Regions from separate parts of the Neisseria sp. P0009.S007 genome, predicted to be linked through region 3. Evidence: predicted binding sites of a transcription regulator. Region 3 holds the regulator's gene; each other region holds the start of a gene.
The links. Region 3 encodes FNR, which switches genes on or off when oxygen is low (the NO sensors DNR and NnrR bind a similar motif). Its sites were predicted from a motif close to TTGATNNNNATCAA; they were not measured.
Positions count from the first base shown of each region.

Region 1 (9,604 bases), on a different contig from region 3:
GGATAACGTTGCAAGGGTTCCAAATTTTGCTCGATGGATTTCGCCATACGCGGAGAAACAGCAAAACCTTGTTCCGCCAAAGCAATCGGTTTGTCAAACAGGCTTGCCCACGGCAATTTGCCGTAACGCTTGTGGACATCTTCCAGCAGCTTCGGAATCCCCGGCACGCCGACCGAACGGCCGCCGACCACTGCGTTCATAAAGCCCATCGGCTTGCCGTTTTCATCCAAGAAAAGCGCCGGCGTTGCCGCTTTCGGCGCCGTTTCGCGGGCATCAAACGTCGTCAGTTTTTTCGCCTTATTGTCCCAATACACCAAAAACGCGCCGCCGCCCAAACCAGAAGACTGCGGTTCGGTCAGACCTAAGGTCGTCTGCATGGCGATCATCGCATCTATCGCGCTGCCGCCGCGTTTCAAAACCTCGTATCCCGCCTCGGTTGCCAACGGATTGGCAGACGCCGCCATATAATGTTTGGCGCGGATTAACTTCTGCTCGGTCAGCCCCGTCCCTCGTTCCGGCGCATGGTTATCCACAGATACGGAGGGCAGGGCAACTTGAGGCTTTTGAACCGGCTGTTGCGCACAAGCGGCCAAAACTAAAATAGATAACAACTTAATACTAAAGGAAAATTTCATATTCAATCCATAAATTTAAATATTTTCAGACGGCCTTTTCCCAACTTGAACAAGAGGAAATATGAAAATATTCAGAAATAAAAAACCATTTGACTATTTCCCTACTCAATCAGTTCCGATTGGAGAAGTATAAAACAAGCTAAGATTGTGCACAGGCAAAAAGTTACCCACAGAACAAAGCGGCAGAAAATTTTTATCCACATATGCAAACAAGGCCGACCATACTTTATCCTCATCAAAAAATATCAGCTAAGTATTTGAAAAATTTTTTTAATCAAAGTTATCAACAAGCTGTGGCAGCACTCAATATCATCTTCTATTTATTATTTAAAATCTTATTTATAGTTTGTTTTCCCAAAGGCAAAGGCCGTCTGAAACGTAAAGGCATCTTTTCAAAAAATTAAAAAGTTAAGGATTGTTAAAAACGTGTAAATCAGCTAGAGTTACGCTTGATAAAATTAATCAATAACGGAGTTTCACGAAATGAAAGGCGACATTGGCGTAATCGGCCTTGCCGTAATGGGGCAAAACCTGATTCTCAACATGAACGATAACGGCTTTAAAGTTGTCGCATACAACCGTACGACCAGCAAAGTAGATGATTTTTTAAACGGCGCAGCCAAAAATACCAATATTATTGGTGCATATTCACTGCAAGATCTAGTTGATAAATTAGAAAAACCGCGCAAAATCATGATGATGGTTCGCGCCGGTTCTGTTGTTGACGATTTTATCGAACAACTCGTTCCACTTTTGGACGAAGGCGACATCATTATTGACGGCGGCAACGCCAACTATCCTGATTCCACCCGCCGCACACACGAGCTGGCGGCAAAAGGCATCCGCTTTATCGGTGCCGGCGTTTCCGGTGGCGAAGAAGGCGCGCGTCACGGCCCGTCCATCATGCCCGGTGGCGACGAAGCCGCATGGCCTGCCGTTAAGCCGATTTTCCAAGCCATCTCCGCCAAAACACCTCAAGGCGAGCCTTGCTGCGACTGGGTCGGCCGTGACGGTGCGGGCCACTTCGTCAAAATGGTGCACAACGGCATCGAATACGGCGACATGCAGTTGATTTGCGAAGCGTACCAATTCATGAAAGACGGTTTGGGCCTGTCTTATGACGAAATGCACCAAATCTTCAACGAGTGGAACAAAACCGAACTGGATTCTTATCTGGTCGAAATTACCGCCGCGATTTTGGGTTACAGAGATGAAAACGGCGAACCTTTGGTCGAAAAAATCCTCGATACCGCAGGTCAAAAAGGTACAGGTAAATGGACCGGCATCAATGCCCTCGATTTGGGTATCCCGTTGACCCTGATTTCCGAAGCCGTATTTGCACGTTGCGTGTCCGCGTTTAAAGACCAACGCACCCAAGCAAACAGCCTGTTTGGCAAAACCATTACCCCGATTGAAGGCGACAAAGCCGCATGGGTCGAAGCCCTACGCCAAGCCCTGTTGGCATCCAAAATCATTTCTTATGCACAAGGCTTTATGCTGATCCGCGAAGCCAGCGAAAACAACGATTGGGCATTGAATTACGGCAATACTGCCCTCTTGTGGCGCGAAGGCTGCATTATCCGCAGCGCGTTCTTGGGCAACATCCGCGACGCATACGAGGCCAATCCTGATTTGGTCTTCTTGGGTTCCGATCCTTATTTCAAAGGCGTATTGGAAATTTGTCTGCCTGCATGGCGTAAAGTGGTGGCCAAAGCGATTGAGTGCGGTATTCCGATGCCTTGCATGGCTTCCGCAATTACCTTCCTTGACGGCTACACTTCCGAGCGTCTGCCCGCCAACCTGCTGCAAGCCCAACGCGACTACTTCGGCGCGCACACTTACGAGCGTACCGACAAACCGCGCGGCGAGTTTTTCCATACCAACTGGACAGGCAAGGGCGGCGATACCGCTTCAACCACATACGATATTTAATTTGCCCGGGCAAACAAAAGGCCGTCTGAGTATTTCAGACGGCCTTTTTATAGGGTTATCCACAATGAAGAATGAAATGATTTAATCTACTTGATAGATAACTTTATGAAATAAATAAAGATAAATAAAGGCCGTCTGAATATTTCAGACGGCCTTTAAAATTGTTCACAACCTTATCAACAGGTTTTCCATAGATTAAACCAGATTTTGCGGATTGCCGGCCACGAAGCGGTTGATGTTATCCAAAAGGATGTCAAACAGGCGGTTTGCGGCTTCTTGGCTTGCCCATGCAATGTGTGGCGTGACGATGAGGTTGGGCAGTCGGGCTTTCAGCAGAGGGTTGCCGTCGCGCGGCGGCTCTTGTGTCAACACGTCAAAACCTGCACCGCCGATTTGGCCGTATTTCAACGCCGCAACCAAAGCGGCTTCATCGACCAAGCCGCCGCGCCCGCAGTTGATGAGGATGGCGCCGGGTTTCATTTGTTGCAATTCGGCTTCGCCTATCATGTTTGCCGTTTGCGGTGTGAGTGGACAATTAAGCGACACGACATCGGCGGAGCGGATGGCTTCGTCAAAGGAAACATAGCCGTCGCGGACGCTTTGGGCATTTTTATGTTCGGCGAACACGACATTCATTTTGAAAGCCTGAGCATAAGTTGCCAGTGTTTTACCGATATTGCCGCGACCGAAAATCGCCAGCGTTTTGCCGTTCAAATCGCGCATCGGTGCGCCGAGGTAGCAGAAAAACGGCGAGTTTTCCCACAAGCCTGCCGCAACGTCGCGCTGGTAGGCAGGCAGGTTGCGCATCAGGGTAATCATCATCATAAACGCGTGTTCCGCCACGGATTCATTGCCGTAAGCGCGGATATTGCACACTGCCGTACCATTTTGTTTGGCGGCCTCAACGTCCACATTGTTGACGCCCGTCGCGGCTAGCGCAATCAGTTTGAGCTGCGGGTTGGCGGCGATGTGTTCGGCGGAAATCACGACTTTGTTGGTAATGATGATGTCCGCACCCCGTATGCGCGCCAGCGTTTCGTGCGCTTCGGTTGTGCCGTAGCTGCTTAATGTGTGTGGAAAATCAAATTCAAACGGGCGATTGACGAGGGTATCGCGGTCGAGGACGACAATTTGGAGCGGATTCATAAAATTCCTATCAAAAATAAAATATCGATTTATAAAATCTAAATCAGGATAAAGGATTTAAAATATACGTGTTAGTTGATAATAATTATTATGTAGCTATTAAAACATCAATGTATCAGGAAAACAGCATGATTAAAACCATTACATTTGCTATTTTGCATTTCAGCGTCGCATTTAGTGTCGCCTATATTCTGACCGGCAGTATCGGCGTTTCCAGCGCGGTGGCTTTGGTCGAACCCATCGTCAATACCGTCGTCTTTTATTTTCATGAAAAAGCGTGGAACCGCTACGAGAAAAACAAATCCGAAAAGCAAAAATTGTGGGTGCCTCTGCATCAGTGCGGCTAAAGTTTCAGACGGCCTTTTGCTTGGTTAAAACCGATTATGGTTTTTCGGTTCGTCCATTGCCATCAAAATGCCAAACCCTAAAATAGAGTAAGACTTTACGAAGGCTTCATTAAGGTAAAAATGCTAAAATACGCTATTCTTGCAAACCCATTCAGACGGCCTCAATGCTCACCGATTTAGAAAAAAACGCCATCCGCGACCATTACCAAAACATTGGCAAAAACCTGCCCGGTTTCCGTCCGCGCGCTTCGCAGCGGGAAATGATTGCGGCGATTGCCAACGCTTTTTCGCGGACGTTGACGCGTGAAGAAGGCGAAGAAGCGCCCAAACGCGAGGGTGAGAGCATTGCCGTGATCGAAGGGCCGACCGGTGTGGGTAAATCGTTGGCCTACCTTTTGGCCGGCGGCATCATGGCGCAAACGCGCGGCAAATGGTTGATCGTCAGCAGTGCGACGGTGGCTTTGCAGGAGCAGTTGGTTGACCGCGATTTGCCGTTTCTGGTCGAAAAAAGCGGTTTGGAGCTGACCTTTGCGCTTGCCAAGGGACGCGGCCGTTATCTTTGCCCCTACAAACTCTATCAACTGACGCAAAACAATGCCCAGCAAAACCTGCTTGGTTTTGAAGCGCCGGAAGTGTTGTGGGACAGCAAACCCAAGCCTGAAGAATTGAACCTGCTGCGCGACATTGCCGATGAATTTTCCGCCCGCCGCTTTAATGGCGACCGCGACACTTGGCCGGAAAAAATCGATGACACGATTTGGCTCAAAGTGACCAACGACCGCCACGGCTGCCTGAAATCCGCCTGTCCCAACCGTCCGGAATGCCCGTTTTACCTGGCACGCGATGTCTTGGAAACCGTCGATGTCGTCGTTGCCAATCACGATCTTCTGCTTGCCGACATCAGTATGGGCGGCGGCGTGATTCTGCCTGCGCCTGAAAACAGTTTCTATTGCATAGACGAAGCGCACCACCTGTCCAAAAAAGCCCTCAGCCGCTTTGCCGCCGAACATTCATGGAATATTGCCGTTTGGACGCTGGAAAAACTGCCGCAGCTTACCGGCAAAATTGCCGCGCTGACCGATAAAGCCGAACTTGCCAACCTTGCTGACGAAGCTGCCACATCCTTGCTCGATAGCCTGCATGAATGGCAGTTCCATTTGGCGGAAGAGCCGTCTTTAAGTCTGGGGTCGTCTGAAAACGACAGGCGGAAACACAACGAACCGACTTGGCTGTGGGAAGACGGCAAAATCCCCGAAGGCCTGGAAACCACAGTTTCCAATACGGCCATTGCTGCGCGCAGCCTGCTCAAACACGTTATCGGCCTGAACGATGCGCTTTCCGCCGCGCGCCGCGAAAAAGAGCAGGATGGCGCGCTCCTCGACCGTCTGACCAGCGAGTTCGGCCTTTTTATCGCCCGTATCGAACAAATCAGCGCGGTTTGGGATTTGCTCTCCACCGTTCCCATTGAAGGCGAAGAGCCGTTGGCGAAATGGATAACCCGCCGTGCCGACGACAAAAACGACTACATTTTCAACGCCAGCCCCATCAGCAGCGCATCCCACCTTGCCAACAGCCTGTGGCGGCACGCGGCAGGCGCAGTGTTGACTTCGGCCACCCTGCAATCGCTCGGCAGCTTCAACCTGATTTTGCGCCAAACAGGCCTATTATGGTTGCCCGAAACCACCACGCTTGCATTGGAAAGCCCGTTTAATTTCGATGCGCAAGGCGAGCTGTATATTCCGCCGGTTCAAGCCAGCCCCAAAGACCCTGATGCGCATACGGCCGCCATTGTCGAATGGTTGCCGAAGCTGGTTTCGCCGGTTGAAGCCATCGGTACGCTGGTGTTGTTTTCCTCGCGCAAGCAAATGCAGGATGTCGCCTTACGACTGCCTGACGAATACTTACCGCTTCTGCTTGTGCAGGGCGAGTTGCCCAAGGCCGTTCTTTTACAAAGGCACCATCAAGCTATTGCCGAAGGTAAAGCCAGCATTATTTTCGGCCTCGACAGTTTTGCCGAAGGCCTCGACCTGCCCGGTACGGCCTGCGTGCAAGTCATTATTGCCAAGCTGCCGTTTGCGATGCCGGACAATCCCATCGAGAAAACCCAAAACCGTTGGATTGAACAACGCGGCGGCAATCCTTTTATCGAAATTACGGTGCCCGAAGCCAGCATCAAACTGATCCAAGCTGTCGGCCGCCTTATCCGTACCGAACAGGATTACGGCCGCGTGACCATCCTCGACAACCGCGTCAAAACGCAACGCTACGGCCAACAATTATTGGCTTGTCTGCCGCCGTTTAAGCGGATAGGGTAGTTGTGGATAATTCAAAGGCAGAGGCCGTCTGAAATCAAATGTTCAGACGGCCTTTTATTCTTTTCAAACTATAAATCCAATTTCATGACGGATACGGTTTCCCCGTTGTGCCAAGTCTGCGTGATTTCTTTCCAGCCGAACTTTTCATACACGGCTTGCACATCCGGCGTATAGAGAAACAGATGCGGCAAACCCAGTTCGCGTGCTTTATCCAGACAAAACGAAACCAGCTGCCTGCCTACGCCCAAACCGCGAAATTGCGGCAAAACGAACACATCGCCCAGCCAATATTCGTGTTCGGGAAAACACGCCATATCAAACCGCTTTAATGCTGCCGAACCCATCAGCCGCCCTTCATTATTCACAGCCGCAAACGCCAGCGGCAAGTTATCCCCATCAAGGCACTGCGCGTAATACGCACGGATTTTGTCCAGAGACGACCACGGCGCAAAATCGTGCCACTCCTCAAACAGCGCGAGGGCTAAAGGCTCGACAAATTCAGGCTTCAGACGGCATATGTTCATATCGGGTCCTTTTGTTGTACCGCGTAGGGATTATTTTTGCAGTATAGGCCGTCTGAAAGGTTAACACATCTTAAAAAATCAGCGTAAAACACGATAAACCCGCCGCCAGTCCCATTCAAATCACTTATAATTCTGCCGTACCGCACACAAACAAAAGAAGAACATCATGGCCAAGAAATTTCCCATTTTCCCGAAAAATCCCGAGCGTATCTGCTGGGGTTGCGACAAATACTGCAAAGAGGACGATTTGCAATGCGGCAACGGTTGCGAGCGTATCCAACATCCCATCGAGTTGGACGGCCGCGACTGGTATAAAAAAGGCGACTGGAGCAATTTGTTGAGCGAAGAGCAGCAAATTGAACTTGGACTGAAAGAAGCGCCCAAGCCGGCCAAACCGCATATCAAACTGCCTTTGAAAAATAAAACAGCTTAAACGGTATGCCGTAAATAAACGAAATAAAAAGGCCGTCTGAAACCTGAAAAACAGGATTTCAGACGGCCTTTGTGCTGTCGGATTATGCCTTCACATAATGCACAAACGCGTATTCGATGCCTTTGGCGGAAACATGGTTTTCCCGAGAAGCTTCTTGCCATGTTTCTGTGGAAAACTCAGGAAAAAACGCATCGCCGTCCACATCCAAACCGACTTCGGTCAAACGCAAATCCGTGGCAATCGGCAGGGCTTGTGCATAAATTTGCGCGCCGCCCATGATGATGACTTCTTCAACCCCCTGACACAAAGCCAGCGCATCTTCCAAAGAGGCCGCCGTTTGCGCGCCTTCGGCCTGATAATCTTGGCGGGTGATGACGATATTTTGACGGCCGGGCAGCGGTTTGCGCGGCAGCGACTCCCATGTTTTGCGGCCCATAATGACGGGTTTGCCGTTAGTGTAGGATTTGAAAAAGGCAAAATCCTCGGGCAAATGCCAAGGCATGGTGTTGTTGATGCCGATACAGCGGCGGGCGGCATAGGCGGCGATAAGGGTGATTTTAGGCATAATGAAATCCGTTTGCAAAATAGAATGATTATAGCGGAAGGGAGGCGGGAAGGACTGAATGCCCGATATTATAAAAATGTTTCAACATTTATAAAATCAATATTCAAAATACTTAATTTTGACAAAAATCATTTATTGTTCATTTTTTTAGGTATATGATAAATATCATATCAAATAAAAAAGGAAAGGAAAAAATGATGAGAACCCTCTGTATTTCTGCTTTGACTGCCTCCCTGTCTTTGATGTTGACTGCCTGCGGCGGCGCAACAAGCGGCTTGTCGAATGCCGTGACCGAGCCGCTCAATCCGCATCCGAAAGGCGTGTTGTCCGTTGAATTGAACGAATCCGTCCCTGAAAACGGTACGTTGGAGCTGACCGCCAACGGTAAAACGCAAACCCTGCAAAAAGGCGGCAAACTCGATACCGGCTTTTTGAAAACCGATAAAGTATCTTCTTACGACTACGCCCAAAAAATCAAGGTAAACGGTCAAGTCATCACTTTGGAAACGGGCGATTTCCAAGTGTATAAACAAAATTATTCCACTGTTGCCGCGCGTTACGCCAAACAAAAAGCCGATGACGCAGGCAAGCTGCAAAACCTCGATACATACATATTTACCGTCGGCGAAGTCCAAGGCGATGAAACAGCGTATCGCAATTTACCCAAACAAGGCAGCTATCAGTATTCGGGGATCGCGTTTAACGGCGACGACCGCAGCGGCCGTCTGAAATACACTGTCGATTTCGATAAAAAACAAGGTTACGGCAAAATCAGCAGCATGGCTTCCCACAATAATGTCGACCTGCTTGCCGCAGGCATTGCCAATAACAACGGAAAAGCCGCCATCAGCGGTAAAACCAGTTTGAACGGTATCGAAAACGGCCGTTACGATTTGAAACTCTTCGGCCCGCAGGCTGAAGAAATTGCCGGTAAGGCGCAAATCAAAGTTGGCGATTCCACCAAAGAAATCGGTTTGGCCGGTAAAAAAGAATAGGAAACAAGGCCGTCTGAAAGGTTCAGACGGCCTTTTTGTGACAAAAAAAGCAACGGCCCAAACCGTTGCTTTTTTCATGCCAACCTAAATTACAGGCTGCCCAAGATAATGCGCAATACGCGGCGCAACGGCTCGGCAGCGCCCCACAAGAGTTGGTCGCCGACAGTGAATGCGCTGATGTATTCGCCGCCCATGCCCAGTTTGCGGATGCGTCCGACAGGGACGGACAGCGTGCCGGTGACTTTGGCGGGTGTCAGCTCGTGGATGCTGGCTTCTTTTTCGTTGGGGATGACTTTCACCCAATCGTTCGCGCCTGCCAAAATCGCTTCAATTTCAGAAACGGGTAGATCTTTTTTCAGCTTCAGGGTGAGGGCTTGGCTGTGGCAGCGCATAGAGCCGATGCGTACGCACAAGCCGTCAATCACGGTCGGATTGTCGCTGCGGCCGAGGATTTTGTTGGTTTCCACGCCGCCTTTCCATTCTTCTTTGGACTGGCCGTTGCCCAAGTCCACGTCAATCCACGGAATCAGGCTGCCGGCGAGCGGTACACCGAAGTTGGCTTTCGGATAATCTTCGCTGCGCAGGAAATCGGACACTTTGCGGTCGATGTCGAGAATCGCGCTGGAAGGATCGGCAAGCTCGTCTGCCACTTTGGCGTGAATCGCGCCCATGCCGTTGATGAGTTCGCGCATGTTTTTCGCACCCGCGCCGG
Region 1 covers NZ_JBQCVF010000072.1:49-9,652, forward strand. Annotated here, with positions in the region: partial or broken gene ACTHS3_RS07775 (gamma-glutamyltransferase) at 1-635, opposite strand, end outside; gene gnd (decarboxylating NADP(+)-dependent phosphogluconate dehydrogenase) at 1,119-2,567, shown strand; gene ACTHS3_RS07785 (D-2-hydroxyacid dehydrogenase) at 2,763-3,713, opposite strand; gene ACTHS3_RS07790 (DUF2061 domain-containing protein) at 3,842-4,060, shown strand; gene dinG (ATP-dependent DNA helicase DinG) at 4,225-6,375, shown strand; gene ACTHS3_RS07800 (GNAT family N-acetyltransferase) at 6,444-6,899, opposite strand; gene ACTHS3_RS07805 (DUF3079 domain-containing protein) at 7,066-7,332, shown strand; gene ACTHS3_RS07810 (dihydrofolate reductase) at 7,415-7,897, opposite strand; gene ACTHS3_RS07815 (factor H-binding protein) at 8,095-8,892, shown strand; gene asd (aspartate-semialdehyde dehydrogenase) at 8,982-9,604, opposite strand, start outside.
Region 1: gnd (decarboxylating NADP(+)-dependent phosphogluconate dehydrogenase) is a predicted target of FNR. The motif match lies at 861-874, and genes of this name have one in related genera.

Region 2 (4,770 bases), on a different contig from region 3:
CTAAACTGGTCATTTCTTGGCAACGGATTTGCCAGTGTTTTTCGGGTATGCCTTGATGGGTGTTGCACCAGTCGCGATAGTGTTGCTGCATCACACTGTCGATGGTGTATTTGCCTTGGCTTTTTTCACGGATGATAAGGTCGAGGCAAAGTGCGGCCAGTGCGCCTTTTTGATAGTAGCTGACGATGGCGTTTGGGCTGTTTTCGTCTTGTTTGTAGAACTTGTCCCACGCGCTGAAACTGGATTGGGCAAGTGTTTGTTTCAGGCGGCCTTGTGTCTGCTGTACACGTGTGATGCTTTGTGCAAGCAGGGTAAGGTAGGCTTCGGGGCTGATGGTTTTGCTTCGGGCTAGAAAGAGGTCGTCGTAGTAGGAAGTAATGCCTTCGAATGCCCAAAGTTGCTCGGTATAGTTTTCTTGGTCGAGGTTGTAAGGTGCGAATACGGCCGGTTTGATGGATTTGACGTTCCATGCGTGGAAGTATTCATGGGAGAAGAGGCCGAGCAGTTCGGTATAGGCTTTGTCGGCTTCACCCATATCGTAAGATGGCAGACTGTGGCGGTCGGCGAGTAGGGCGGTGCTGCTGATGTGTTCCAGTCCGCCATAAAGGTTGTCGCCCAGATGTAATAGGAAAAGGTATTCGGAAAACGGGGCAGGGGAGGGGAACATCGCTAACTCGGTTTCGCAGATTTTTTGAATATCGGCGAGGAAGCGGGTGCGGTCGAAATCAGGATAGATGCCGCTTAATGCAATACGGTGGGGGATGCCTTGTGCTTCAAAGTCGAGGAATTCGATGATGCCTGTTTCAACAGGATGATCAATAAGCTCGGCATATGAGGCCGTCTGAAAAGTGGTCGCCGAAATTTGGGGTAGGGTGGTGGCTATCTGCCATGTGTGTGGCAGGGTAGGAAATTCGACTTGGTGTGGTTGTTCCTCTTGTCCGTGCACTTTTAAGAATAGGCACGCGCCATCAAAAAAGCCGCGCTCGGTACTGAGGAATGAGCCGCGAACAGACAAGTCGAATGCGTAGACGGTGTAGTAAATTTCCCACGCTCCATTGAGGGCAGGGGTTTGCCAATAGTTTTTGCTGGTTTGTGTCAGTGGCTGGGCTTTGCCGTTGCAGCACGCGTTGATGTGTGTGATGTGGCGGGCAAAGTCACGGATGAGATAGCTGCCGGGAACCCAGTTTGGCAGGCTGATTTCTGTTTCAGAATCATCAGTTTGAGTGAATGATAAGGTGATGTGCCATTCATGAGACAGAAAGTTGGGGGTAATTTTGTAATTAATCATGGCTATTGGTTAATTTGCTAAAGTTTATTAAGAGGAAGGGGTTTTAAAGGGTAGGCTTAATCTATATCAATAAAACTGTACGAAAAAGGGGGCTTGAAAAAATGCTGTGTCCGATTTATTGAACATGTTTAAATAATTTATTGATTATAAAAGAAATGAGATTATGTCTCACTAAAGTTTTTATGCAATATGGAATGTAATTTTGCTTGGCATGTTGTGGTGTCTATGTTAAATTTAGAAAAATTTGAGCCTTGGCCGTATTGCGCTTTTCGTAAATGCAGGGGCTGGGGTGAGATAAAAATTTTTTATACCCATAATTTATGGAGACTTCCATGGACACACAAACTTATAACTACAAAGTGGTGCGCCAGTTCGCCATCATGACTGTAGTTTGGGGTATTGTGGGCATGTTGGTTGGCGTTATCGTCGCTGCCCAGCTTTTTGCTCCGGCCCTAGATTTATCCAATATCGGACCTTGGTTCCACTTTGGCCGCCTGCGTCCTCTGCACACCAATGCGGTTATTTTTGCATTCGGTGGTTGTGGTTTGATCGGTACATCATACTACGTTGTTCAACGTACATGTAATACCCGTCTGTTTGGCGGTTGGCTGCCTGCATTTACCTTCTGGGGTTGGCAGGCCGTTATCGTGGCTGCTGCCATCAGCTTGCCTATGGGTTACACCCAAGGTAAAGAATACGCCGAGTTGGAATGGCCTATCGACATTTTGATTACGCTGGTGTGGGTTGCCTACGCTATCGTATTCTTCGGTACGATTGCCAAACGTAAAATCAAACATATTTACGTTGCCAACTGGTTCTACGGCGGCTTTATCTTGGCCGTTGCACTGTTGCACATCGTCAACAATATCAGCATCCCTGCCGGTTTGATGAAATCTTATCCGGTTTACGCAGGTGCGATTGATGCGATGGTTCAATGGTGGTATGGCCACAATGCGGTGGGCTTTTTCCTGACAGCCGGCTTCTTGGGTATGATGTACTATTTCGTACCTAAACAAGCGGGCCGTCCGATTTACTCTTACCGCTTGTCCGTCGTTCACTTCTGGGCTTTGATTTTCACTTATATGTGGGCTGGTTCACACCACTTGCACTACACCGCATTGCCTGACTGGACTCAATCTTTGGGTATGGTATTGTCTTTGATCCTGTTTGCGCCTTCTTGGGGCGGTATGATCAACGGTATCATGACTCTGTCCGGCGCATGGGACAAACTGCGTACCGACCCGATTTTGAAATTCTTGATCGTTTCTCTGTCTTTCTACGGTATGTCTACCTTCGAAGGCCCGATGATGTCTATCAAAACCGTTAACGCTCTGAGCCACTACACCGACTGGACTGTTGCACACGTTCACGCCGGCGCATTGGGCTGGGTGGGCTTTGTAACCATCGGTTCCGTTTACTATATGATTCCCCGCTTGTTCGGCAAAAATGAAATGTACAGCACCAAATTGGTTGAGGCGCATTTCTGGATCGCGACCATCGGCGTGGTTCTGTATATCGCTGCAATGTGGATTGCCGGCGTAATGCAAGGTCTGATGTGGGGTTCTTTGAATGACGACGGCACGCTGACTTATTCCTTCGTTGAATCCGTAAAACGTACCATGCCTTACTACATGATTCGTTTCACCGGCGGTCTTCTGTACCTGAGCGGTATGTGCATCATGGCATATAACGTTTACCGTACTGCTATCAGTGGTAAAGCAGTTGATGCTGAGATTCCTGCGGTTTCTCAAACTCAACACCACTAATGACAAGAAAGATAGGCTACCAAAATGAAATTACAACAATTAGCTGAAGAAAAAGTCGGTGTACTGATTGTATTCACCCTGCTTGTAGTCAGCGTCGGCCTTCTGATTGAGGCTGTTCCGCTGTTCTTCACCAAGGCAGTTACCGAACCTGCGCCCGGCGTGAAACCATATAACGCTCTGCAAGTGGCCGGTCGCGATATTTATGTGCGCGAAGGCTGCTACAACTGCCACTCTCAAATGATTCGTCCATTCCGTGCAGAAACTGAACGTTACGGTCATTATTCCGTTGCCGGTGAGTCTGTTTATGACCATCCGTTCCAATGGGGTTCTAAACGTACCGGTCCGGATTTGGCTCGTGTCGGCGGCCGTTATTCCGATGAATGGCACCGCATCCACCTGCTGAACCCGCGCGACGTTGTGCCGGAGTCCAATATGCCTGCATTCCCATGGCTCGCACGCAATAAAGTCGATGCCGAGGCAACTGTGGCGCATATGAAAGCCCTGCGTAAAGTGGGTACACCTTACAGCGATGAAGAAATTGCCAAAGCACCTGAAATGCTGGCTAACAAATCAGAGCTGGACGCTGTTATCGCCTATCTGCAAGGCTTGGGCTTGGCATTGAAAAACGTAAGGTAACATCATGGACGCTAACTGGGCTCGCTCGCTCTTTACTGTTTGGGTATTTATCAGCTTTATTTTAGTCCTCTATATTGTGTTCAATAGACGCAATAAGAAAAACTATGACGATGCTGCCAGCAGTATTTTCGATAATGACGAACAAAGGCCGTCTGAAAAGGACGATCAAGCTCAGTCAGTCCGTGATCACGGAGCAAAATAATGAACACAACATCCCAATTTACCAGTAGTTTCTGGAGTATATATATTGCCGTTATCGTCGTGCTCAGCTTCATCGGCCTGGCTTGGCTTCTGCTTTCGCAAAACGTTGTGAAACGCCCTAAAAAAGGCGAAGAAGTAAAAACCACAGGTCATGAGTGGGACGGCATTTCGGAGTACAACAACCCTCTGCCACGTTGGTGGTTTTGGCTTTATGTCTGCACATGGCTGTTTGGCGTCGGCTACCTGATTATGTATCCAGGTATTGGCGATTACAAAGGCCTGTGGGGCTGGAGCAGCCATGGTCAATATGAAGAAGAAGTTGCCAAAGCCAATCAGCAATACGGTAAAGTGTATGCTAAATTTTCCAATATGCCGATTGAGAAAGTGGCTAAAGACCCTGAAGCCCGTGCTATTGCACAAAACCTTTTCAATACCTACTGTATCCAATGTCACGGCTCAGATGCCAAAGGCTCCAAAGGCTTCCCGAATTTGACCGACGACGACTGGTTGTGGGGTGGCGAACCTGAAAAAATTCAGGAAACCATTGAAAAAGGCCGTACTGCCTCTATGCCGGCATGGGGGCCTGCTTTGGGTGAAGAAGGAGTGAAAAACGTAACACAGTATGTTATGTCTCTTTCTAAACCTAAAGGTCAATACGACGAAGAACGTGCAGAACGCGGTAAAGCCCTGTTTAGCGGCCCACCTGCCAACTGTTTCACTTGTCACGGCGACAAAGGTCAAGGTATCCAAGGCCTCGGCCCGAATCTGACCGACGATGTATGGTTGTGGGGCGGTACTCAAAAAGCGATTACCGAAACCATTACCAACGGCCGCAGCAGCCAAATGCCTGCTTGGGGTCACTTCCTTGACAAAGACAAG
Region 2 covers NZ_JBQCVF010000086.1:485-5,254, forward strand. Annotated here, with positions in the region: gene ACTHS3_RS08525 (M61 family metallopeptidase) at 1-1,288, opposite strand, end outside; gene ccoN (cytochrome-c oxidase, cbb3-type subunit I) at 1,621-3,054, shown strand; gene ccoO (cytochrome-c oxidase, cbb3-type subunit II) at 3,079-3,690, shown strand; gene ACTHS3_RS08540 (cbb3-type cytochrome oxidase subunit 3) at 3,695-3,892, shown strand; gene ccoP (cytochrome-c oxidase, cbb3-type subunit III) at 3,892-4,770, shown strand, end outside.
Region 2: ccoN (cytochrome-c oxidase, cbb3-type subunit I) is a predicted target of FNR. The motif match lies at 1,345-1,358, and genes of this name have one in related genera.

Region 3 (4,656 bases):
GTTCGAGTTGGTCGTCGCTTAGGAATGTCGGCGTGCCGCCGCCGAAGTGGAGTTGCGCAAGCTGGTGTCGTCCGCCTAAATGCGGTGCCAGCAACTCCATTTCTTTTTCCAGATACTGGATATAGGCATCGGCACGGCTTTTGTCTTTGGTAATGATTTTGTTGCAGCCGCAGTAGTAGCAGATGGTATTGCAGAAGGGGATGTGGATGTAGAGTGAAAGGGGTTTGTTGAGCGCGCCCATGTTACGCAGGTTTAAAGCTTGGATATATTCGGCTTCTTTAAAGCCTTCATGGAAGCGGTCGGCGGTCGGATAGGATGTATAACGTGGACCGCTTGATGGCAAACTGGCAATCAATTCGCGGTCGAATTCCGGTAATTCATTGTTTGTGTTAGTGTTATTTGAGATAGGGATGATTTTCATGGTCGGGGCTTGTAGTATGAAGTAAGGAAATTAGGGAAAATTTTAGTCAAAATTTCGATAGTTTGGTAGAATGCCTCATAATGATATGCCAACTTTGACATGGGTCAATAGTTATTCGGCTTCATCAGGGATTGAGAGAACTAAGCAAATTAAAGGTGCGTTATGGCCACACACAATGCAACACATCAAATGAAAACCTTGTGTTCCACATGTTCTTTACGCGAGCTGTGTTTGCCTGTCGGACTGATGCCTAACGAATTTTCACAATTAGACGCGGTTATCCGTCAAAGCCGCCGTCTGAAAAAAGGTGAATACCTGTTCCGTGCCGGCGAGCCGTTTACCTCTTTATTTGCCATCCGTGCGGGCTTCTTTAAGACAACAGTTGCCAGCCAAGATGGACGAGATCAGGTAACCGGCTTTTTTATGTCGGGCGAGCTGATCGGTATGGATGGGATTTGTTCCCATATTCACAGCTGTGATGCTGTGGCTTTGGAAGACAGCGAGGTATGCGAGCTTCCGTTTACACATATTGAAGAACTTGGTCAGGATATTCCCAGCCTCCGTTCTCACTTTTTCCGCTTGATGAGCCGCGAAATTGTCCGAGATCAGGGCGTTATGCTGCTTTTGGGCAATATGCGCGCTGAAGAGCGATTGGCAGCATTCTTACTCAATCTGTCTCAGCGTCTCTATTCACGAGGTTTTGCCGCCAATGATTTTATCTTGCGGATGTCGCGTGAGGAAATCGGCAGCTATTTGGGGCTGAAACTGGAAACAGTCAGCCGCACCTTGTCTAAATTCCATCATGAAGGCTTGATTTCTGTTGAACACAAGCACATCAAAATCTTAGATGCGACAACCTTGAAGAAAATGGTTTCTGGTTGTTCGCACGCTATCTGAATCTTAGGCCGTCTGAAATATTTCAGACGGCCTTTTTAACAAGAATTAAAGAATAATTGTTAAGTTACGCAAGTTATAGTCAGATATTAAATTGAAAAATCTTCAACAACCGGCGTGTACAGAATGCGGTCGACTACTTCTCTGGTCAGTTTCGGTGCAAACATCTGGATAAAGTCATACGCGTAACCGCGCAGGTAGGTATCGGTGCGTAAGGCTATCCAAGTGGGTGATGGTTCAAATAAGTGTGCCGCATCAATCAGCTGTAAATCTTGATCGACCGCAGGATCGTACGCCATTTTCGCCATTAAACCAACGCCCAAGCCTAAGCGGACATACGTCTTCAATACATCTGTATCGGCAGCCGATAAGGCAACATCAGGTTGCTCAATATGCGCTTTATTAAATGTACGCGCAATGCTGCTGCCGGAATTAAAAGCAAATTCGTAAGTAACTAGCGGAAAAGAAGCTAAATCTTCAAGGCTTAAAGGATTGCGGCAGTCCAAAAGAGGGTGATCGTGCGGAACAATCACGGCATGGTTCCATTCGTAGCAGGGTAGTTTGCCCAACTCGGGGTGATCGTCAATGCGTTCGGTAATAATTGCCAAATCTGCTTCTCCGCTGCTGACCATTTGGGCAATGGCAGAAGGGCTGCCTTGTTTGATGGTCAAATTGACTTTAGGGTAGTTTTTGACAAATTCCGCAACGATTTTGGGCAAAGCATAGCGCGCCTGGGTATGCGTTGTCGCGATGGTTAGCGAGCCGCTGTCGTGATCGGTAAACTCGCTGCCGATATTTTTAATGTTTTGTACATCACGCAAAATCCGTTCCGAAATCTCTAATACGGCTTTGCCCGGTTGCGAAACGGAAACCACACGTTTGCCGCTGCGGATAAAAATTTGGATACCCAATTCTTCTTCAAGCAGGCGGATTTGTTTGGAAATGCCGGGCTGGGATGTAAAAAGCGCATCGGCAGCCTCGGAGACATTCAGATTGTGCCGGTAAACTTCAAGGGCGTAACGTAATTGTTGCAGTTTCATGGTAGTAGTACCGAATACGTTGTTATTGTGGATTTTGTGCGACAAACGGCATGTAATTTAACATATTTTGCCCAGTTTTGCCCCGAGTTTTGAAAATGGTTGTTTTTAATGAAAATATCTTTTAATGATATGAAAACAGGAAATTCAGGAAAGAAGAGGGAAAGGGGTTTTGTTGTTTTTGTACAACTTTAGGTAGGTGAATTGTCTGATTTTGCCCTAAATTAATGACACAAGATTGATTTTTCGGCATGATTAACTACTAGGAAGCAGGCACTTCATGATTGTTTGAAGGCATCGAGTATTGACAGTTTGCCTTGCGCTTCTTTATAGTGCAACCTGATATATCCGATTTGCCGCTGTTTTGATACTGCGGCCTGTATATTGGTACTTTGCAGCGGTTGCTTTCCTAGTCCGCCGCATAACAATTTGATGAGGGAATAAAATGACCAAACAGCTGAAATTAAGCGCATTGTTCGTTGCCTTGGTTGCCTCTGGCACCGCTATGGCCAGCGAAGCGCACACCAAACACGGTTACACCGTAAGCAGCCAATCTCAAGAAATCGTCCGTAACAACTACGGCGAATGCTGGAAAAACAGCTACTTCGACAAAGCTACCGAAGGCCGTGTTGAATGTGGTGACCGCGAAGCAGTTGCTCCTGTACAACAAGCTCCTGAGTATGTTGATGAAACTGTTTCCCTGTCTTCTAAAACTCTGTTCGGCTTCGACAAAGACAACCTGCGTCCTGAAGCTCAAGAGAACCTGAACGCTTTGGCTCAACGCCTGAGCAACGAAAGCGTACAAACTGTACGTGTTGAAGGTCACACTGACTTCATGGGTTCTGAGCAATACAACCAAGCTCTGTCTGAGCGTCGTGCCAACGTAGTTGCTAACTACTTGGTAGGTCGTGGCGTTGCTTCTAGCAAAATCTCTGCAGTAGGTCTGGGCGAATCTCAAGCTCAAATGACTGCTACTTGTGAAGCTGAAGTTGCTAAACTGGGCAAAAAAGTTTCTAAAGCTAAGAAACGTGCTGCTCTTATCGCTTGTATCGAGCCTGACCGCCGCGTTGATGTTAAAATCCGCAGCGTGGTTACTCGTCAAGTTGCTCCAGGTCAAACTATCGAAGGTCAAGGCGAATTGCCTGCTACTGATGAAGGTTGGATCCCAGCTCCTTACAATGGCGTTCACGGTTACGCTAAACCTTAATCGGTTTTTGAAAAATGCCCTGCATATTGCAGGGCATTTTTTTATGGTTTATATTTGAAGAGTCGGGGAATTCATGATTCAAAATAAAAGGCCGTCTGAAAGACTTATTTTCAGACGGCCTTTTATTAAGACAGATTAGTTTGACTTGGGCCATTTCCATACGCAAACAGCGGCGAGTATTGTACAAATCAAAAAGATGATACTGGATAAGCCGTGCCAAACGCCGAATGTTCCACCTACTAGGGACAGTAACCAGTTATCTAGTCCGTACTTGTGTGCCTCGATAACCGGCGTAACCAAAAGATGATTACAGGCTAAGAGTAGCCAAAGTACCAATATCCACCAAGAAAGTAAGGCCAGCTGCCGTCTGAAAAAGGCATAGGCTGCGCCAAAAATAACTAAGCCACAAAGTGCTGTAATAGCAAATAAAATGCCGGCAATTTCTCCTGCCAGCATTTTGGGCAGGATGCGGAATAGGATAGGGGCAGTAACATAGCCTGCTGTCAGCTGCATACCAAGCCACATGGCGGCAGCGGTTTGGATAATTTTGTATAGTAGATTCATTATGCTTCTCCTGTGAAGATTTTATTTTCTTTGATTATGGTGTTTTTAGGTACAGCAAAAGGCCGTCTGAAAATGTTTTCAGACGGCCTTTTGTTTATTTAAATATATTGCACGGCAATGATGTCATATTCACGCACGCCGCCGGGTGCTTGAACTTCTGCAACGTCGCCTTCTTCTTTGCCGATCAGGGCTCGGGCAATGGGGGAGCCAACGTAGATTTTGTGTTCTTTGATGTCTGCTTCATCTTCACCGACGATTTGGTAGGTAACTTGTTCTTCGGTTTCCAAATCTTCCAGTGTCACAGTTGTGCCGAACACAATTTTGCCTTCTGCATGGATTTCGGCAGGGTTGATGATGTGCGCCATAGAGAGTTTGTGTTCCAACTCGGCAATGCGGCCTTCGATAAAGCCTTGACGCTCTTTGGCGGCTTCGTATTCTGCGTTTTCAGACAAGTCGCCGTGTGAACGTGCTTCGGCGATGGCTTCAATGACTTCTGGGCGTGCTACGCTTTTGAGGTGTTGAAGTTCTTGTTT
Region 3 covers NZ_JBQCVF010000056.1:514-5,169, reverse strand. Annotated here, with positions in the region: partial or broken gene ACTHS3_RS06870 (oxygen-independent coproporphyrinogen III oxidase) at 1-421, opposite strand, end outside; gene fnr (fumarate/nitrate reduction transcriptional regulator Fnr) at 584-1,318, shown strand; gene ACTHS3_RS06860 (CysB family HTH-type transcriptional regulator) at 1,405-2,355, opposite strand; gene ACTHS3_RS06855 (OmpA family protein) at 2,798-3,559, shown strand; gene ACTHS3_RS06850 (DUF4149 domain-containing protein) at 3,695-4,123, opposite strand; gene greA (transcription elongation factor GreA) at 4,222-4,656, opposite strand, start outside.

Region 4 (3,954 bases), on a different contig from region 3:
GGCAATATGATACGCGGCCACGGCGGTATGCTTGACCGTGTGGATTCGATTTGTTTTGCTGCACCTGTGTTTTTCCACATCACCCGTTATTTCTGGAACGGCTAAACTTCAGGCCGTCTGAAAGCTGCTTTTCAGACGGCCTTGAATGTCTAAAACTGCAGCCCTGCCAATTCGTTATACAATACGCAACCATTATTACTACATACACACAACATGAATAAACCCTCTCCAATCTTTCCCATTTTTCTTGCTACGATTATCTTCGCCCTCATTGTTTGGTCAGGCATTAATCCTCATGACCGCGCGGTCTGGTACGCCGAAATCACCCCCGTAGCATCCGTATTCTTCCTTCTGGTTGCCACCTACCGCATTTTCCGCTTCAGCAACTTGGCCTACTTATTCATGAGCTTCTGGCTGATCATGCATTCCATCGGTGCATACTACACTTTTGCCGATGTGCCATTTGAATCCATCAACCGCTTTGTCGAACCAATTTTGGGCGAAAACCGCAATCATTACGACCGTATTGCCCATTACATCATCGGCTTTTATGCCTACCCGATGGCTGAGTGGCTGCTGCGCCGCAAGCTGTGCAACCTGCCGTTGGCCTTATTTTTCTCCCTGTTCTTCATTATGAGCGTGGCTGCCGCCTATGAAATCATCGAATGGCAATATGCCGTCATCGACGGCGGAGAGGCCGGACTAGAATTCTTGGGTTCCCAAGGCGATATTTGGGACGCGCAAAAAGACATGCTTGCCGATACTTTGGGTGCGTTAACTTCCCTGTTTATTTTTGTGTTTACCCGACCCGATAAACGCTTGGGTTTCTCTTAAATATATCCCTTTAAAGCAGAAGGCCGTCTGAAACCAGATTTTCAGACGGCCTTTTTTTCATTTTTCAATCGCCATTATTGTAAAAATTAATAAATGCGATAGTTAAAAACATAAGCCGATTTTGAAACAAAATTCGTCATCAAAATTTTTAAGCACATGAAATATATAAAAAACAACGTCTGTTAAGATTTTGTAAACAATATGCCTACGTCAATCTGAATTTTTCGATTTGATTTAAATCAGCATATCTTGTGTCATTAATCCATAAAATATCCGGAATTCTACAAAATATTGATTAATCCGATAGAGGTTATCATCAAGACGAGGAACACAAAATGCAGAGAATTCCAGAATTGGTCTGCCCCGCCGGCAACCTGCCTGCACTGAAAACCGCTGTGGACAACGGTGCGGACACGGTTTACATGGGTTTGAAAGATGCGACCAATGCACGAAACTTTCCGGGACTGAATTTCGATATGAAATCGGCACGGGAAGGCGTTGCTTACGCCCATGCGCGCGGGCGCAATGTACTGATGGCTATCAATACATTCGCACAAGCTGGCCAAGTGGAGCGTTGGCACGCCGCTGTGGATACGGCGGCGGATTTGGGTGCCGATGCGATTATTGTTGCCGACCCCGCCATCATGGCGTATGCGGCAGACAAACATCCGAATTTACGCCTGCATATGTCGGTACAAGGTTCGGCCACCAATTACGAAGCCATCAATATGATGAAAGAGCTGTTCGGCATCCGTCGTGCCGTTTTGCCGCGCGTGCTGACCATCGATCAGGTCAAACATGTGATTGACAATACTGATGTGGAAATTGAAGTCTTTGGTTTCGGCAGTTTGTGTGTGATGGTGGAAGGCCGTTGCATCTTGTCGAGCTATGCAACAGGCGAATCGCCCAATATGCAAGGTGTCTGCTCTCCGGCAAAATCCGTCCGCTGGGAACAACTGCCCGACCGCATGAACGTACGTCTAAACCAGGTATTGATAGACCAATACAAACCCAATGAACCGGCAGGTTATCCAACCTTGTGCAAAGGCCGCTTTGAAGTCAATGATGAAACTTACTATGCTTTGGAAGAACCGACCAGCCTGAATGTTTTGGAAATGTTGCCCGAACTCATCAAAATCGGTGTGTCCGCCATCAAAATCGAGGGACGCCAACGCAGTCCGATGTATACGGCGCAAGTAACCAAATCCCTGCGCCAAGCACTGGATGCAGCTGCAGCCGATCCATCGCGTTTCAAAGTCAATCCGTCCTGGAACAATGCCTTGAGCAAAGTTTCGGAAGGTCATCAGACAACTTTGGGCGCATACAACCGCCCATGGAAATAAGGGGAAAAAAATGAATTCATTGAAATTGTCGCTGGGCCCTATTTTATTTTTCTGGCAAAAAGAAGCCCTGCTGGAATTTTACGTTTCCATGCTGGATACGCCGTTGGATACGGTCTATTTGGGTGAGGTAGTCTGCTCACGCCGTCAGAAAATGCGCTTTGCCGACTGGTTCGGACTGGCTGAAGACTTGGCGGAAAGCGGTAAGGAGATTATTCTTTCTTCACAAGTCCTGCTCGAAAGCGAATCCGATCTGAAACGCTTGCGCAAAATCACGGAGCAGGGAAAGTTTAAAGTTGAAGCCAACGACATGGGGGCGGTCAAATTGGCACGCGAACACGGCATTCCTTTTGTTGCCGGTGCAAGCCTGAATATCTACAACGAAACTACTTTGGACGTATTCCGAAAATTAGGGGCATTCCGCTGGATTGCACCGTCCGAGCTAAGCCGCGATAAGGTTGCCGAAATCATCAAGGCTTCAGACGGCATTGAAACTGAACTCTTCGCTTGGGGTAAAATGCCGCTTGCCTATTCATCACGTTGCTTTACCGCCCGCCATTACAATCTGAATAAAGACAGTTGCGAGTTCCGCTGCCTCGATCATGAGCACGGTATGGCCATGAATACGCGAGAAGGCCAGCCGTTTCTCACCATCAACGGCATCCAAACCATGTCTTACGGCTGCCAAAACCTACTGCCCCACCATGAAGACTTGAATAAAATCGGCGTGAATATGCTCAGACTGTCGCCACAAATGCACAGCATGGCTGAAATTATCCAAATTCACCGCGATGTATTGGACGGAAAAGCCACATGGGAAGATGTCCACCCTGAGTTGGAACGATTGACTACCGGAACACTGGTTGACGGCTATTGGCGCGGTCAGCCCGGTATTGAAACCGTGAAGGAGGCATATTATGGCGCTGCCTGAAATCATATTACCCAAATGGATGACAAAAATCGGTACCAAACTTCCCGGCAAACCTCCACGCTTTGTTTTGGTCTCCGTATTGAATACCATGCTGAGAAAAGGTTTACTGCCTGCCGATATGGAACTTTTTGCCGGAAGAAAATTCGAAATCGAAGTTTTGGATGCCGGTATCAAAGTGCGGTTTAGTGCCAATACGGAAAAATTCCTGGACGACAACTTCAGTGGCGTCCCCGATCTGAGGCTGGCGGCCAACGGTATAGACTTCATGCGCATGATGATGCGCGAGGAAGATCCCGATACCTTATTTTTCAACCGTAAATTGCAAATCGAAGGCGATACGGAACTGGGGCTAATTACCAAAAACTTACTCGACAGTGTTGAGTGGCCTTTCAGCGAATGGTTCCTGAAACGCAGCACGTCCACTTTGGATTGATTAATTTTGGTTGAACCAAGAACAAAGGCCGTCTGAATGTTTCAGACGGCCTTATATATTTCACCTCTTTGATATGTCTTCTCTTATTGGTTTTATCAAATATAAAAAAGCGTACCTTGTTAGGTACGCTTTTTTCAATCCGACTCAAAATTAGAATTTTGCACCGGACTCATTTGCCATAAAGTCTACAGCCGCTTTAACCTCATCGTCACTCAAGCTGCTGTTGCCGCCTTTGGCAGGCATTGAATTAAAACCTTCAAGCGCGTGTTTGTGCAAAGTATCTTTACCTTGCTTAATTCGAGGAGCCCAGTCGTCTTTTTTACCGACAACAGGTGCGCCCGGAATCATACCGCCATGACATGTTTTACAGTTGGCTTCAAAAACAGCTTTGCCGTCTACCTTAACCGGAGCTGCTT
Region 4 covers NZ_JBQCVF010000086.1:5,457-9,410, reverse strand. Annotated here, with positions in the region: partial or broken gene ACTHS3_RS08570 (phosphatidate cytidylyltransferase) at 1-105, shown strand, start outside; gene ACTHS3_RS08565 (DUF2238 domain-containing protein) at 214-834, shown strand; gene ubiU (ubiquinone anaerobic biosynthesis protein UbiU) at 1,170-2,177, shown strand; gene ACTHS3_RS08555 (U32 family peptidase) at 2,188-3,105, shown strand; gene ubiT (ubiquinone anaerobic biosynthesis accessory factor UbiT) at 3,092-3,538, shown strand; gene ccoP (cytochrome-c oxidase, cbb3-type subunit III) at 3,689-3,954, opposite strand, start outside.
Region 4: ubiU (ubiquinone anaerobic biosynthesis protein UbiU) is a predicted target of FNR. The motif match lies at 1,064-1,077, and genes of this name have one in related genera.